Regions from separate parts of the Stenotrophomonas sp. Steno-Z2 genome, predicted to be linked through region 2. Evidence: riboswitches for the same ligand, from Rfam matches in the RefSeq annotation. Region 2 holds a riboswitch; each other region holds the start of a gene.
What was found. A riboswitch is a leader RNA that binds a small molecule or an ion and turns the genes downstream of it on or off. The one in region 2 is predicted to bind cobalamin.

Region 1 (5,567 bases), on a different contig from region 2:
TTCACCGTGACCGGGATGTCCACCGCCGCGGCCATCGCCGCCACGCATTCGCCCACCAGCTCCGGCTCGCGCATCAGGCAGGCGCCGAAGCGGCCGGCCTGCACGCGGTCGGACGGGCAGCCGCAGTTGAGGTTGACCTCGTCATAGCCCCAGTCGGCGGCGATGCGCGCGGCCTGCGCCAGCAGCGCCGGATCGCTGCCGCCCAGCTGCAGCGCGAGCGGGTGCTCGCTGGCGTCGAAGCCGAGCAACCGCTGGCGGTCGCCATGGATCACCGCATTGGCGTGCACCATCTCGGTATAAAGCCGCGCGCCGGGCGCGAGGATGCGGTGGAACACCCGGCAATGAGTGTCCGTCCAGTCCATCATCGGGGCGACGGACAGGCGCAGGGAGGCGGCGTAGCGCGGGTCGTGGTTCGGCTGCAAAACGGGTGGTTCCGGACGTGGAGTCGGCTTCGCCTGCGGCCTGGAATGGCGGCGCAGGGGATGCCAAGGGTAAACGAAGCGCCTGAACGGGACCGCTCCCCGGCCTTGCTGGGCGAAAATGGGCCCATGAACGCCTATGTCCTGCTCGCCTGCGCCATTGCCCTGGAAGTCGCCGCCACCTCGCTGCTCAAGGCCTCCGACGGCATGAGCCGGCTGTGGCCGACGCTGGGCTCGCTGATCGGCTACGGCCTGTGCTTCTGGCTGCTGTCGATGGTGATGAAGTCGGTGCCGACCGGCATCGCCTATGCGATCTGGTCCGGGGTGGGCATCGTGCTGATCTCGCTGATCGGCCTGGTCGTGTTCAAGCAGAAGCTCGACCTGCCGGCGCTGATCGGCATCGCGCTGATCTGCGCCGGGGTCGTGGTGATCAATGTGTTCTCGCGCTCGACCGCGCACTGAGCCCCCGCCTGCCCGATCCGCGCGGTCGCTTGACCGGCTTCGCGCGCCCGCCTATCGTGGGTGCGCCGAAGGTATCCATCGCTTCATGCGCATGAAGGGATGATTTAAACGGGAATCCGGTGAAGCGCGGCCGCAAGGCCCGCCATTCCGGAGCTGCCCCGCAGCGGTGAATGGAAACGACCGCCGTCATCGAGCACTGGGCCACGGCCCGGGAAGCGACGGCCACTAGGCGGACGCAGCCGCGTCCCTGTCCATCAGCCCGAATACCGGCCTGGGCCGGGAGGCGCGACGCCTCCTGTTTCGACCTGGCGTCTCCGCGGGGAGGCGGCCGGAACCGTCCGCGCGGCCGCGCGGCGGCGCCGTCTGCCTTCGCCGTGGAGCCCGGTTCGCCCGCGGGGGCGAAGGTCGCTGGCGGGGTGGCGGGCGGGCCGGAAGGGCCGGCGCGGCATCGCGCGGTTCCTTCGTTCCTCAATGCCCACGCAATGAGGAAAGTGCCATGACAACCGTTACCAACCTGGGGTTTCCCCGCATCGGCGCGCGCCGCGAACTCAAGCGCGCGCTGGAAAGCCACTGGCGCGGCGAGAGCGATGCCGCGCAGCTGCAGGCCACCGCCGCGGCGCTGCGCGCCCGCCACTGGCGGCTGCAGCGCGAGGCCGGCGTGGACGTGCCGCCGAGCAACGACTTCTCGCTGTACGACCATGTGCTCGACACCGCGTTCCTGTTCGACGCCATTCCCGAGCGCTATCGCGCCCTCGCCGGGCGCGACCCGCTGGCCGCGTATTTCGCGATGGCGCGCGGCCTGCAGCAACCCGGCGTCGACGTGCCCGCGCTGGAAATGACCAAGTGGTTCGACACCAACTACCACTACCTGGTGCCGGAACTGCAGGCCGGCCAGCGCTTCTGCCTGCGCGGCGACAAGCCGCTGGCCGAGTACCGCGAGGCGAAGGCGCTGGGCATCGAGACGCGGCCGGTGCTGCTGGGGCCGGTGAGCTTCCTGCTGCTGTCCAAGACCACCGACGGCAGCGAGCCGCTGGCCCTGCTCGACGCCCTGCTGCCGGTCTACACGCAGCTGCTCGACGCCCTGCAGGCGGAAGGCGCGCAGTGGGTGCAGCTGGACGAGCCGGTGCTGGTGCAGGATCTGGACGACGCCGCGCGCACCGCCTTCAAGCGCGCCTATGCCCACCTGGCCGATGGCCCGCATCCGGACATCCTGCTGGCCACCTATTTCGGCGCGCTCGAGGACAACCTCGCGCTGGCCACGGCGCTGCCGGTACAGGGCCTGCACGTGGACCTCGTGCGCGCGCCCGAGCAGCTCGACGCGGTGCTGCGCGCGCTGCCGGCCAGCCGCGTGCTGTCGCTGGGCCTGGTCGATGGCCGCAACGTCTGGCGCAACCCGCTGGATGGCGCACTGGTCCTGGCGCGCTATGCGCTGGGCCATCGCGGCGGCGAGCGGCTGTGGCTGGCGCCGTCGTGCTCGCTGCTGCACTGCCCGGTCGACCTGGCGCTGGAAAGAAAGCTCGATGCCGAACTGCGCGGCTGGCTGGCGTTCTCGCGGCAGAAGCTGGGCGAGCTGCGGCTGCTGGCCAACGCGCTGGACGGCCATGCAGGCGCCGAGGCGGCGCTGGCGCCGGCGCGCGCGGCGGCCGAATCGCGGCGCCGCTCGCCGCGCGTGCACAATGCCGCGGTCAAGGCACGCACGGCCGCGCTCACCGCCGCCGATGCCCGCCGCGCCACGCCGCATGCGCGCCGCCTGCCGCTGCAGGCCGCGGCGCTGCGACTGCCGCCCTTCCCCACCACCACCATCGGCTCGTTCCCGCAGACGCCGGAAGTGCGCGAAGCCCGCGCACGCCACCGCGCGGGCAGGCTCGCCGACGCCGACTACGAGGCCTTCCTCGCCACGCAGACCGAACGCTGCGTGCGCGCGCAGGAGCGGATCGGGCTGGACGTGCTGGTGCACGGCGAGTTCGAGCGCAACGACATGGTCGAGTACTTCGGCGAGCAGCTCGATGGCTTCGCCTTCACCGGCAACGGCTGGGTGCAGAGCTACGGCTCGCGCTGCGTGAAGCCGCCGGTGATCTACGGCGACGTCAGCCGCCCCGCGCCGATGACGGTGCGCTGGTCGCGCTACGCGCAGTCGCTGACCGACAGGCCGATGAAGGGCATGCTCACCGGGCCGGTGACGGTGCTGCAGTGGTCGTTCGTGCGCGACGACCAGGAGCGCGCGCAGACCTGCCGGCAGATCGCGCTGGCGCTGCGCGACGAGGTCGCCGACCTGGAAGCGGCCGGCATCCGCGCCATCCAGATCGACGAGCCGGCGCTGCGCGAGGGCCTGCCGCTGCGCCGCGCGCAGCGGCCGCATTACCTGGCATGGGCGGTGGAGGCGTTCGGCATCGCCGCCAGCGGCGTGGCCGACGCCACCCAGATCCATACCCACATGTGCTACGCGCAGTTCAACGACATCATCGATTCGGTGGCGGCGCTGGACGCGGACGTGATCTCGATCGAGACCTCGCGCTCGCGCATGGAGCTGCTGGATGCGTTCGCGCGCTTCGACTATCCCAACCAGGTCGGCCCCGGCGTGTACGACATCCACTCCCCGCGCGTGCCCGACCGCGCGGAGATGGTGGAGCTGCTGCGCCGGGCCGCCACGGTGCTGCCGGCGGGGAAGTTGTGGGTGAACCCGGACTGCGGCCTGAAGACCCGCGGCTGGCCGGAAACGCGCGCGGCGCTGGAGGCGATGGTGGAAGCGGCGCAGGTGCTGCGCGGCGAGTTCGCGGCCGCCTGAGGAACACCCGGAGGCCCGGCAACGGGCCTCCAGGGTCAGCTGACGGCCAGTCCGGGCAGTTCCACCGAGACCACGCCCTCGACCCGGCCCAGCTGTTCGGCCTTGGCCAGCAGCTGTCCGCGCGGCAGTGGCGGGTCGCAGTCGATATCGACGATGTCGTTGTCCTGCTCGCGCGGGCGCAGGGTGATGCGCTTCACCGGCAGGCCGGCGTCGCTGGCCGCCGCTTCGACACGCGCCAGCGGCGTGCCCACCGCCACGCGCAGGCGCAGCCGGCCGCTGCGCGCGCGGCGGCGCAGGTAGCGCTGTTCCAGCGGCTTGAGCAGCGCCAGGATCGCCCACATCAGCACCGTCGCCATGATCGCCGCCGCGTACAGGCCGGCACCCGCGGCCAGCCCCACCGACGCCACCGCCCACAGCCCGGCCGCCGTGGTCAGGCCGCGGATCACCTGCTCGCGCTGCAGGAACAGGATGGTGCCGGCGCCGAGGAAGCCGACCCCGCTGACCACCTGCGCGGCGATGCGCGAGGGATCGAGCTGGATGTTCGGGTGCCCCAGCACGTCGAAGAAGCCGAACGCGGACACGATGATGGCCAGCGCCGAGCCCACGCAGACCAGCATGTGCGTGCGCAGCCCCGCCGCCCATTCCAGGCGCCCGCGGTTGATGCCGATCACCGCGCCGAGCAGGGCCGCCAGCAGCAGCCGCAGGCCGAGTTCCCACCACTGGATCATTGCCGCCTCCCTATCGCGTGCCGTTGCCGCAGTGTAGGCCGATGCGCGCGCCACGCCGCATCGCGCCGCGAGCGCTGCGGACCGGCGCCGGCCGGCACGGCGTTAAACTCCAGGGCTCCCCCGCACCGGAACCTGCGATGTACGGCAATGACACAGCCCTGCTGGTGATCGACCTGCAACCCGATTTCATGCCCGGCGGCGCGCTGCCCTGCCACCAGGGCGACGCCATCGTGCCGGGCATCGCCGCGCTGCTGGCGCAGCGCCGCTACGCGACCGTGGTCGCCACCCAGGACTGGCACCCGGCCGACCATGCCTCGTTCGCCAGCCAGCATGCCGGGCGCCGGCCGTTCGAGTCGATCGAGCTGCACGGCCATGCGCAGACGCTGTGGCCGGACCACTGCGTGCAGGGCAGCGCGGGCGCGGCGCTGCACCCGCAGGTGGACTGGAACAGCGCCGACCTGGTCCTGCGCAAGGGCAACGACCGCCAGGTGGATTCGTACAGCGCCTTCCGCGAGAACTTCGGCCCGCAGGGCGACCGCCCGGCCACCGGCCTGGCCGGCTGGCTGCACGAGCGCGGCATCGCCGAGGTGCACGTATGCGGGCTGGCGCGCGACTACTGCGTGCTGTGGAGCGCGCAGGACGCGGCCATCAGCGGCTTCCGCGTGCGCTTCCTGTGGGAGCTGACGCGGCCGGTGTCGGCGGACAACGACGAAGCCACGCGCATCGCGCTGGTCGAAGCCGGGATCGCCATCGAGAAGTGAGCGCGCCGCTCAGCGGAACACCACCGTGCGGTGGCCATTGAGCAGGATGCGGTGTTCGACGTGGCGGCGCACCGCGCGCGCCAGCACCAGCGATTCGGTGTCGCTGCCCAGCCGCACCAGGTCGCGCGGCGTCATGGCGTGGTCCACGCGGGCGACGTCCTGCTCGATGATCGGGCCTTCGTCCAGGTCGCAGGTGACGTAGTGCGCGGTGGCGCCGATGATCTTGACCCCGCGCGCGTGCGCCTGGTGGTAGGGCTGGGCGCCCTTGAAGCTGGGCAGGAAGCTGTGGTGGATGTTGATCGCGCGCCCGGCCAGGGCCTGGCACAACTGTGGCGACAGGATCTGCATGTAGCGCGCCAGCACCACCAGGTCGATGCGTTCGCGCTCGACCAGGTCGAGGATCTGCCGCTCC
Region 2 (5,567 bases):
GCCGCCACGCAGTCCAGCACCACCGGTGCGCCGCTGCCGCCGGATACGCGCGGTGCCTACGATCTGTGGAGCCTCAGCGGGCAGTACCGGGTCACCCCCGACGTGCGGTTGGGCGCGGGCGTGGCCAATCTGTTCGACAAGCGCCTGTTCCGCGAAGGCACCACCAGCACCAGCGCCAGCGGGGCAGGCGCGGCGACCTACAACGAACCCGGCCGCAGCTTCTGGGTGAACCTGACGGTCGGCTTCTGATGGGCAGGACGGTTCGGGCGGTCGGCTGGATCGCGCGCGCGATGCTGCTTCTCGTCGCGCTGCCGGTCGCCGCCCCGGCAGGTGCGCAGCCCGACCCCGGCGCGCGCGTCGGCCGGACCGTGGCCGACGCGCGGCTGCACGGCTATCGCTTCGAGCGGCTGTCCGTCGCTTCGGCCGATGGGCAGCGCCACTACCGCGTGCATCTGGCAATACCGGCCGGCGCGGTGCCGGCGCGTGGCTTCCCGGTAGCCTGCATGCTGGACGGCAACGCGGTGCTGATGGCGCTGGAGGCGCCGCTGCTGGAGCAACTGGCGGCCAGCGCACGGCCGCCGGTGCTGGTGCTCGTTGCCCACGACAATGACCTGCGCATCGATGGCCCGGCACGCACATGGGACTACACGCCACGGCGTGGCGGGGGAGACGGCGAGGAGTTCGACGCGAGCGGCAACGGCCGCCGCAGCGGTGGCGCCGATGCATTCCTCGCGCTGATCGCCGAGCGGATCCTGCCGGCGGTGCGGCAGCGTGTGGTCCTCGACGAGGGCCGCCGGATGCTGTGGGGCCATTCCTATGGCGGGCTGTTCGCGCTGCATGCGCTCGCCGCGCGCCCGGGTGCCTTCACCGATTACGTCGCGGTCGATCCGTCGTTGTGGTGGGGCGAAGGTTTCGTCGTCGGCGAACTGGAGCGCGCCGCGCGTCGGTCTCCTTCCCTGCCGGCACGGCTGTTGCTGGTGCGCGGCGCGCCGGCCGCATCCAGCCGCGATGGCCCGGTCGGCCCGGGTGGTCGTGGTGCGGGCAATGCCGAGGCCGGCCGAAGGCTGGACGCGGTGCTCGCCGAACTGCCCGGCATGGAAGTGCAGCGCCTGCGGTTGCCGGGCCTGGGCCATGGGCAGACCCTGGACGCCGCGATCGCACCTGCGCTGCTGTCGCTGGCGGTTGACGATTAGCGAAGGGCCCGGCGCGGTGCGCGGTCCCGCTGCACAAAGCAACGCCCCGGCATGCAAGCCGGGGCGTCGGGGGCCTGCTCGTCCAGCTGGTTTCAGAGCGAGCGGTAGCGCAGGGTCAGCTGGTATTCGCGGCCGGGCTGGTTGTACCAGGCCACGGTTTCGTACGCGCGGTCGAACACGTTGGCCGCCCTGGCCTGCAGGCTCCAGGCCTCGTTGATGGCGTATTCCACGCGCAGGTCCACCGTGCCGTAACCGGCCAGGCGCAGGCTGTTGGCGGCGTTGTCGAAGCGGTGGCCGGTGGCGCTGGCGGTCACGCCCACGCGCAGCGGGCCGAAGCCGCGGTCCACGTCGAGGCGGCCGCTGGTGCGGGCGCGACGCGGCAGCCAGTTGTCGTAGCTGGTCGCGCCGCTGGTGTGGTCGCGCGGATCGGTGAAGCTGGCCTGGGCGTTGATGTCGAACCCGGCCAGCGATACGAAGCCGGTCAGTTCGGCGCCGCGGATGCGCGCCCTGGCGATGTTGTACGGCGTGTAGGTGCTGTCCAGCGCGATCAGCTGGTCGATGCGGGTCTCGTAGGCGTTGAAGGTCCAGTTCCAGCCATCGGCGTACTGCGCGATGCCGACGTTGACGCTCTTGGATTCTTCCGGCTTCAGCGCCGGATTGCTCGACCACGGGTAGTACAGGTCGTTGAAGGTCGGTGCCTTGAAGCCGGTGCCGGCGCTGGCGGTCAGGCGCAGGCCATTGCCGAAGGCGAAGCCGTAGCCGAGGCTGCCGGTGGTGTGGTTGCCGAACTGTTCGTTGTCGTCGTTGCGCACGCTGGCCTGCAGCGCGTGCGCGCCGAAGCGGCCCTGGTATTCGACGAACACGCCGGTGTTGTCGCGGCTGTCGATCGCGTAGGCCGTGGTGCTGGTGATCTCGTCCTTCTGCCAGTCGGCGCCGGCGCTCAGCTGCTGGCCCTCGGCGAACAGGAAGTCGCCCTGCACGCTGGCGCTGTCGCGGCGCGTGTCGAAGGTGGAAACGAAGCTGCGCTGGCCGTCCTGGACGTAGTAGCTGTCGGCCTGGTCGTTGTTGCGGCCGACCTGGGCGGACAGGCGGAACGCCTCGCCCGGCGCCCACAGCAGCTTGCCGCCGTAGACCTGCTGGTGGTTGTCGGCCTCGTTGCCGCTGTAGAGGCTGCCGTCGTACTCGTTGCGGCTGGCGGCATCGAGCACGTGGCCTTCCACGCTCAGGGTCTGCGTCAGCGCATAGCCGCCGCGCACGTTGAGCGAGGTGTTGCGGTAGCCGTCGCGGTCGGGCTCGTCGACATAGCAGCCCTGGAACAGCGCGGCCGAGCCGTTGCAGGCGTTGATGCCGTCGGTCTTCTGCCAGGCGCCCTGCGCCGACACCCAGCCGCGCTCGCCGCGGTTGCTGAAACCGGCGCTGGCCTGGCGCAGGTTGTGGCTGCCGGCGGTCAGCGCCAGGTTCTGCTGCAGGCCCTTGCCGGCATTGCGGGTGAAGATCTGGATCACGCCGCCGATCGCCTCGGAGCCGTACAGGCTCGAACGCGGCCCGCGCACGATCTCCACGCGCTCGATCTGGTCGATGGGCAGGTCCTGCAGCGCCGGCATGCCGTTGGTGGCCGCGCCGATGCGAACGCCGTCGACCAGCACCAGCACCTGGTTGGACGCGGTGCCGCGCATGAACAGCGAGGTGATCTTGCCGGGGCCGCCCTGGTTGGCGAAGTCCAGGCCGGCGCGGCCGCGCAGCAGGTCCAGTAGCGAACCGGCCTGGCTGCGGTCGATCTGCTCGCGGTCGATCACCTGCACCGGCACCACGCTGTCGGCGATGGAGACCGGCGTGCGGGTGGCGGTGACCACGACGTCGTCGAGTTCGGTGGGCGCCTGTTCGGCGGCGGCGATGCCCGGCAGCGCGAGCGCCAGGGCGAGGGAAAGGGTGTGGTACGGCAGTTTCATGGGAACTCCTGGATCCGCGCGCTCCCGCGCGGACGGACGGTGGGGGCTGCCAGGAGAAGGGGATGCGACGGAGCGCGCGCACGGCGTCCCTGCCGCCGCCATGCCCTCCGCATCGCAACCAGTCGGCTTCCGGGCCGGTCTCCGGGCTCGCAGGCGAAGCGCATCGACGCTTCCGTCCAGGCGCCTTCCCGTGCGATGGATGCACAGTGGCGGTATGCCTGGCCTTGTCCTGCTTACCGTTGCGGGGGCAGCGCCGGAATGGCGCGGGCAGGGAGCATCCCTGGCAGGCGCGGCACCGGCTTCCCGTTTCAACCGGCCGGAGCGAGTCCGGCCGGTCACCCGAAAGTGCGCGCATTCTATGCCATCGCCCGCTCCGGCGCCCGGCATGCCCGCTGGTGGCCAGCGCGGCACATCGTGGAAGCGGCCCGCGCCCTACAATGCGCGATTGCAACGCGGTATCGGAACACACGTGACAGACCCATGGTTCACCCGGCCCTGCCCGGCGCCTTCGCAGGCGCACCGGCAGCACGCCATCGCCCGCCAGCGGCAACTGACCAAACCCGAGGGCGCGCTGGGGCGCCTGGAAACCCTGGCCATCGAACTGGCCGCGCTGCAGGGCCGCGAGCAGCCGCAGGCCGCGCAGGTGCCGGTGCTGGTGTTCGCCGGCGACCACGGCATCGCCGCGCAGGGCGTGTCGGCCTATCCGGCGGAAGTGACGGTACAGATGCTGCGCAACTTCGCTGCCGGCGGCGCCGCCATCGCCGTGCTGGCGCGCGAACTCGGGTTGCCGCTGCATGTCTGGGACGTGGGCAGCCTGGCCGACGCCCCGGTCGCGGGCGTGACCTGCGACAAGCCGCGCCGCGGCACCGACGATTTCAGCGCTGGACCGGCAATGACCGCGGCCGATCTCGACGCCGCGTTCGGCGCAGGCAGACGCGCGGCGGACAGCGCCTGCGGCGACGGCGCCGACCTGCTGCTGCTCGGCGAGATGGGCATCGGCAACACCACCTCGGCCAGCGCGCTGGCCGCGGCGCTCGGGCCGTTGCCGCTGGCCGAACTGGTCGGTGCCGGCACCGGCCTGGATGCGGCGCGCATCGCCCACAAGCAGGCCGTGACGGCACGCGCGCTGGCCCTGCACGGCGAGGCGATCGCCGCCGCCGCCGATCCCGGCCGCGAGGCCCTGTGCCGCGTCGGCGGGCTGGAGATCGCCGCACTGGCCGCGGCCATGATCGCCGCCGCCCAGCGCGGCGTGCCGGTGCTGGTGGACGGCTTCATCGTCTCGGCCGCGGCGCTGGCCGCGCTGCGCATCAACCCGTCGCTGCGGCCGTGGCTGCTGTTCTCGCACCGTTCCGCCGAGCGCGGCCATGCGCTCGTGCTCGGCAGCCTGCAGGCCGAACCGCTGCTGCAGCTGGACCTGCGCCTGGGCGAAGGCTCCGGCGCCGCGCTGGCCCTGCCGCTGCTGCGCCTGGCCTGCGCGCTGCACAACGGCATGGCGACCTTCGCCGAGGCGGCCGTCGCCAACCGGAGCGCCGCGCCGTGATCCTGGACCTGATGCGCCATGCCTCCACCGGCCGCCAGGGCCACCTGGACGGCCGCACCGATCCGCCGCTGCTCGACGGCGCCATGGACGCGCTGCTGCGCCGCCATGGCGGCGGCCAGTGGAGCCGGGCGATCGCCTCGCCGCGACGCCGCGCGCTGGATACCGCCACCGCGCTGCTGGCCGGCCGCGAGCTGTTCTGCGAGATCCACCCGGACTGGGCCGAGCTGGATTTCGGCGACTGGGACGGCCGCCATTACGACGAGATCCCCGCCGAGCTGCTGGCCGGGCTCTACGACGCGCCGCACGCGGTGGTGCCGCCCAACGGCGAGAGCTGGCAGCAGTTCCAGGCGCGCATCGAGGCGCAGCTGCAGCGGCTGCTCGACGAGGATGACGACGGGGACGAGGCCGGGCCGGTGCTGGTGGTCAGCCATGCCGGCGTGCTGCGGCTGGCGGTGTCGCGCGTGTGCGGCATGCCGCTGGCCGCGCTGTGGGCCATGCGCATCGACTACGGCACCCGCGTGCGCCTGCGCGTGGAGCGCGGCGACGATGGCCAGCTGTGGGGCGAGCTGCTGGAGCTGTGCCAGCCATGAGCCTGCGCGGACTGATCCTGGCCATCCAGTTCCTGACCCGGCTGCCGACGCCGCAGGTGGAGGATTTCCGCGACGACGACCTCAGCCGCGCGGCGGTCTACAACCCGCTGGTCGGCGCGATCATCGGCGCGCTGCTGGCCATGCCGCTGTTCCTGGTCGCCGACCGGCCGTGGCTGGCCGGTGTGCTCACCCTGCTGCTGTGGGTGTGGGTGACCGGCGCGCTGCACCTGGACGGGCTGGGCGACGTGGCCGACGCCTTCGGCGCCGCGCACCGCGACCCGCAGCGTTTCCTCGA
Region 3 (5,567 bases), on a different contig from region 2:
GAGCTTTGCCCATGAAGCCCATGCGCACCGCCGCCAACCCCATCGGCCCCCGCCATCCGTTCTCCTTCCCGCACGCCGCCCCGGCGGTCCACCCAGCAGGAAAGGGAGCACGCAGATGAAGCACGCAAGCATGGCCCGCCGGCGCCTGCCGGTACGTTCGATGGCGTTCGTATTGACGGTGCTGGCCGGGTTGCCGGCGCTGGCCGGCGAGCCGCTGTGGCCGGAGCCGGCCGCCACCGCCGTCGAGCTCGACCTGAAGGCGCCCCAGCGCAAGCGCCAGCGGCAGACCGCGCCGAACTTCCGCGCGCCGGTGGCCACCGTGTGCAGCGACACGCCGCGCATGCGCGAGGTGCCGGACCCGCAGCCGCCGCAGCGCGTGCGTGACATTCCCGCGCTGGTGGGCAAGGCCGGGCGCGACATGCTGCTGCGGGAAGCCGCGCCGCCCCCTGCTCCGGCTCCGGTCGCCGCGACCGACGCGGCGAGCGTGACGGTATCGGGATCGCGGGCCGAGCGGGCGATGCCGTACGCGCCGGCACCGGCACGGCAGCAGCCAGCCACGCCGGTGACCGCAGGCGTGGTCGACGACAATGCCGACTTCGGCGGCTTCCAGCAGTTCCTGCAGCGCCATGCCGAAGCGGCGCAGCTGGGGCGCGACGTATCGGTGCGCCAGCGCCTGCGCGTGCTCGACGCGCAGGGCCGGCCGGTTCCCGATGCCGAAGTCGCCGTCTCCGCCGCCGGTGGCGCGCGGATGTGGGCGCGCACCGATGCCGGCGGCCAGGCCTGGCTGCACCTGAACGCCTTCGACGACCGCGACTCGGCCAGCTACCGGGTGGATGTGCGTCGTGATGGGCAGCAGGCGCAGGCGCAGCTGCGGCGCGGCCAGAAGGATGCGCTGGAAGTGCGCCTGCCGGCCGCCGCGCCCACGGCACGGGCGCGGCTGGACCTGGTGTTCATGGTCGATGCGACCGGTTCGATGGGCGACGAAATCGACAAGCTGCGCGCCTCGCTGCGCGACATCGTGCGCGGCATCGAACAGCTGCCGTCGCGCCCCGACGTGTGCCTGGGGCTGGTCACCTACCGCGACCGCGGCGACGAGTATTTCGTGCGCAGCTGGGACCTGACCGGCAACGTCGCCGCCTTCCAGCAGGTGCTCGACGGCGTGCGCGCCGGCGGTGGCGGCGACATGCCCGAGGCGATGAACGAAGCCTTCGACCATGCGGTGCAGGCGCTGGCCTGGCGCGGCCCGGCGACCACGCGCCTGCTGGTGTCGCTGGCCGACGCGCCGCCACACATGGACTATCCGCCGCCGCATTACGACCAGACCATGCTCGCGGCGCTGGGCAAGGGCATCAAGGTGTTCAGCGTGGCCGCGTCCGGGCAGGACACCACCGGCGAGATCGTGCAGCGGCAGATCGCCCAGTACACCGGCGGGCGCTTCATCTTCCTCACCTACAAGGACGCGTCCGACCCGGGCAGCGGCCCCGGCCGCGAGACCGTGCACGACGTGGCCGACTACTCGGTGGATACGCTGGACACGCTGGTGGTGCGGCTGGTGCGCGAGGAACTGGCGCAGTTGTCGGAGGGGTGATCCTTCTCCCCGCGGGAGAAGGTGCCCGAAGGGCGGATGAGGGCGGCGCCCACGCCGGTGAACCACCGGCTCCGCCTGCCCTCACCCCACCCCCTCTCCCGCCGGGAGAGGGGCCTATGGCAGCTCGATGCTGTTGTCCGGCGCCTGCTCCTTCGCCACCGGTGCCTCGCCGCGTTCGTCGCTGACGCTCATCATCCGCAGCGGCTGGCCGTCGTAGCGGAACTCCAGCGCCGACTGCACCTGGTCCAGCGCCAGGACCTGGGTGCACAGGGACCGCGCGTGCTGTTCCAGGGCGCGGGCGCGCGCTTCGATCTTCGGCTCCAGCTCCGCTTCCATCTTTTCGGTGCGCTTCTCGATGCGTTCCCCGCCGCCGGTGAGCATGGTCCACAGCAGGCCGCGGGCGATGGAGCCCTTGAGCGATTCGGCCGATGCCTGCACGCGCTGTTCGAAACCCTCGCCGAACAGGTCCTGCTCCCAGCGCCCGCGGCCGATGGTGGAGGCGACGAAGCGCTCGGCGTCGGTGCGCAGCGCGCGCACCTTGCGCGAACCGAAGTTGCCGGTCATCGAGCCGTACACCATGTCCAGCACGTCGAAGCTGATCCCCACCGATTCATTGGCGATGCCGGTGACCGCCGGCATCAGCTGGCGCACCCCGGCCTCGAGCACGCGCAGGCGCTGCGCGTCCTCGGCGCTGACCGCCTGCATGCGCCCGTCGATGCTCAGCTCGCCATCGTGGAACACGATCTCGCGCGGCGTGGCGTCGTGCCGGCGCAGCCAGATGCCGCCGCCATCGACCAGCACGTCGTAATCGGTGCTGACCCCGCACTGGGTGGAGGACAAGGTCGGCGACTTCACCGTGCCGGCCTGCGCGGACAGGGGTGGCAGGACGAGCAGGGCAGCGGCGAGGGCCAGGCGGCGCATGGCGGGGAATCCATTCGAGGGGCCGACAGGATCGCCGGCCGGGCCGGGCGCGGGCCCCGGCCGGAAGTCATGGCGGCGCAATCCGGACAGCGCACCATGAATGCGCGGGGTGTTCCCGGCTCGTGAACCGGCGTCCGGGGGCTTGACTGCGCAATCGCGATGGGCGGGTCGCCACGGCCGCGCCAGGCCGTCGCGGGAGGAACGCTTGCGCGACAAGGGCATGCGGCCATCCACAAGATTTGGCGTTGACCGGGCTGGTTGCCCCCACTATCTTGTGGCTCGTCGGTTCTGGTGGGTTGCTCCCCGCCGGATTGAAAGGGAAGCCGGTGACGCCTTCGATGGCCATTCCGGCACTGCCCCGCAGCGGTAATTGGGAACGAACCCGCCACAAAGCACTGAGGCCCGATGCCTTGGGAAGCGGCGGAAGTAGGAGGAGGCCCCCGCCTCCGCGCCCATGAGTCCGAAGACCTGCCGACAGCCGCGCGAAGCACAGCGCGCGGTGCCGGCTGCGGAGTCTTCGAGGGGAAGACGGCTGGCGACGCGGCAGCGCCGGTGGCGACCTCGGGTCGCGCCCGTCGCGGATGCTGCGACGCCGTCCTTCCATGCTCGTCGCCCGCCACCGGCCCTGGTTCCTGCGAGGGCAGGCGCCGCGTGCACCACGCCATGAGGACGCATTGCCGTGACCGCCACCGATACCGCCGTTGTCCCGACCGAGGCCGGCTTCGAACTGACCCCGCCGCCGACCGCCACCGCCATGAGCGTGACCAAGCGCAATGGCGGCACCGAGCCGGTGGACCTGAACAAGATCGTGCGCGCCATCCAGCGCTGCTGCGAAGGCCTGCACGCCGTCGATCCGATGCGCGTGGCCACGCGCACCATTTCCGGCCTCTACAACGGCGCCACCACCCAGGAACTGGACGAACTGTCGATCCGCACCGCCGCGCTGCTGATCGGCGAGGAGCCGGAGTACGGCCGCCTGGCCGCGCGCCTGCTGGCCAACTTCATCGCCAAGGAAGTGTCCGGCCAGGAGATCCACGCCTTCTCGCAGTCGGTGGGGCGCGGCCACGAAGTGGGCCTGATCAACGACCGCCTGCTCAACTTCGTGCAGGTCAACGCGCGCAAGCTCAACGATGCGATCAACCCCGAGTACGATCTCAACTTCGACTACTTCGGCCTGCGCACGCTGTACGACCGCTACCTGCTGCGCCACCCGCACACGCGCAAGGTCATCGAGACGCCGCAGCAGTTCTTCCTGCGCATCGCCAGCGCGCTGAGCGAGGACGTGCCCGAGGCGCTGGCGCTGTACCAGCGGCTGGGCAACCTGGACTACCTGCCATCCAGCCCGACCCTGTTCAATGCCGGCACCAGCCACGAGCAGCTGTCGTCGTGCTTCCTGCTGGATTCGCCGCAGGACTCGCTGGAATCCATCTACGCCAGGTACGGCGACATCGCCCAGCTGTCCAAGTTCAGCGGCGGCATCGGCGTGAGCTATACCCGCGTGCGTTCGCGCGGCTCGCTGATCAAGTCCACCAACGGCCACTCCAACGGCATCGTGCCGTGGCTGAAGACGCTGGATTCCTCGGTGGCCGCGGTCAACCAGGGCGGAAAGCGCAAAGGCGCGGCCTGCGTCTACCTGGAAACCTGGCACGCCGACATCGAGGATTTCCTGGAGCTGCGCGACAACGCCGGCGACGATTCGCGCCGCACCCACAACCTCAACCTGGCCAACTGGGTGCCGGACCTGTTCATGCAGCGCGTGGAGGCCGACCAGGCGTGGTCGCTGTTCGATCCGCGCGTGGTGCCGGAGTTCACCGACCTGTACGGCGAGGCGTTCGAGCGCGCCTACCTGCAGGCCGAGGCGCAGGGCAAGGCGGTCAAGGCGCTGCCGGCGCGCAAGCTGTACGCGCGCATGATGCGCACCCTGGCCGAGACCGGCAACGGCTGGATGACCTTCAAGGACAAGTGCAACAAGGCCAGCAACCAGACCCTGCGCGCGAACAACGTCATCCACCTGTCCAACCTGTGCACCGAGATCCTGGAGGTCACCTCGGCCGAGGAAACCGCGGTGTGCAACCTGGGCTCGATCAACCTGGGCAACCACCTGGACGCGCACGGCGACTTCGATTTCGACAAGCTCGCCGAGACGGTGCGCCTGGCCGTGCGCCAGCTCGACCGGGTGATCGACCTGAACTTCTACCCGATCGAGACCGCGCGCCGCGGCAACCTGCGCTGGCGCCCGGTGGGCCTGGGCTGCATGGGCCTGCAGGACGTGTTCTTCCGCCGGCGCCTGCCGTTCGATTCCGAGGCCGCGCGCGCGCTGTCGGCGAAGATCGCCGAGACCATCTATTTCCACGCGCTGGAAACCTCGTGCGAGCTGGCGCAGGAGCGCGGCCGGCACCCGTCGTTCGACGACACCCGCGCGGCCAACGGCGAGCTGCAGTTCGACGCCTGGAACGTGACGCCGGCCGACGCCGCGCGCTGGGACGCGCTGCGCGAGCGCATCCGCCAGCATGGCCTGCGCAATTCGCTGATGATCGCCATCGCCCCGACCGCCACCATCGCTTCCATCGCCGGCTGCTACGAGTGCGTTGAGCCGCAGGTGTCCAACCTGTTCAAGCGCGAGACGCTGTCGGGCGACTTCCTGCAGGTCAACCGCTACCTGGTCGGCGAGCTCAAGCAGCTGGGCCTGTGGACGCCGGAGATGCGCGACGCGATCAAGCTGGCCGACGGTTCGATCCAGAACCTGCCGCAGATTCCAGAAGCGCTGCGCGCCGTGTACCGCACCGCGTGGGAACTGCCGATGCGCTCGCTGATCGACATGGCCGCCGACCGCGGCGCCTTCATCGACCAGTCCGCCTCGCTCAACCTGTTCATGGAAAGCCCGAACATCGGTGCGATGTCCTCCATGTACATGTACGCGTGGAAGAAGGGCATCAAGACCACGTACTACCTGCGCTCGCGTCCGGCGACCAAGATCGCCAAGACCACGGTCAGCGCCTATACCCCGACCGAGGCCGTGGCCTGCTCGCTGGAGAACCCGGAGGCGTGCGAGGCCTGC

Region 1: another riboswitch for cobalamin. It lies ahead of metE (5-methyltetrahydropteroyltriglutamate--homocysteine S-methyltransferase); the one in region 2 lies ahead of btuB (TonB-dependent vitamin B12 receptor).
Region 3: another riboswitch for cobalamin. It lies ahead of AC06FP_RS03300 (ribonucleoside-diphosphate reductase subunit alpha); the one in region 2 lies ahead of btuB (TonB-dependent vitamin B12 receptor).

Annotation. Positions count from the first base shown of each region.
Region 1 covers NZ_JBWJOY010000001.1:721,016-726,582, forward strand. The annotation lists gene dusA (tRNA dihydrouridine(20/20a) synthase DusA) at 1-422, opposite strand, end outside; gene AC06FP_RS03240 (SMR family transporter) at 549-881, shown strand; cobalamin riboswitch at 934-1,170, shown strand; gene metE (5-methyltetrahydropteroyltriglutamate--homocysteine S-methyltransferase) at 1,378-3,666, shown strand; gene AC06FP_RS03250 (MgtC/SapB family protein) at 3,702-4,394, opposite strand; gene pncA (bifunctional nicotinamidase/pyrazinamidase) at 4,532-5,155, shown strand; gene purU (formyltetrahydrofolate deformylase) at 5,165-5,567, opposite strand, start outside.
Region 2 covers NZ_JBWJOY010000003.1:278,524-284,090, reverse strand. The annotation lists gene AC06FP_RS10675 (TonB-dependent siderophore receptor) at 1-249, shown strand, start outside; gene AC06FP_RS10670 (alpha/beta hydrolase) at 249-1,193, shown strand; gene btuB (TonB-dependent vitamin B12 receptor) at 1,286-3,142, opposite strand; cobalamin riboswitch at 3,258-3,500, opposite strand; gene cobT (nicotinate-nucleotide--dimethylbenzimidazole phosphoribosyltransferase) at 3,612-4,682, shown strand; gene AC06FP_RS10655 (histidine phosphatase family protein) at 4,679-5,272, shown strand; gene cobS (adenosylcobinamide-GDP ribazoletransferase) at 5,269-5,567, shown strand, end outside.
Region 3 covers NZ_JBWJOY010000001.1:733,199-738,765, reverse strand. The annotation lists gene AC06FP_RS03310 (vWA domain-containing protein) at 116-1,588, shown strand; gene AC06FP_RS03305 (DUF2884 family protein) at 1,703-2,509, opposite strand; cobalamin riboswitch at 2,776-2,999, shown strand; gene AC06FP_RS03300 (ribonucleoside-diphosphate reductase subunit alpha) at 3,264-5,567, shown strand, end outside.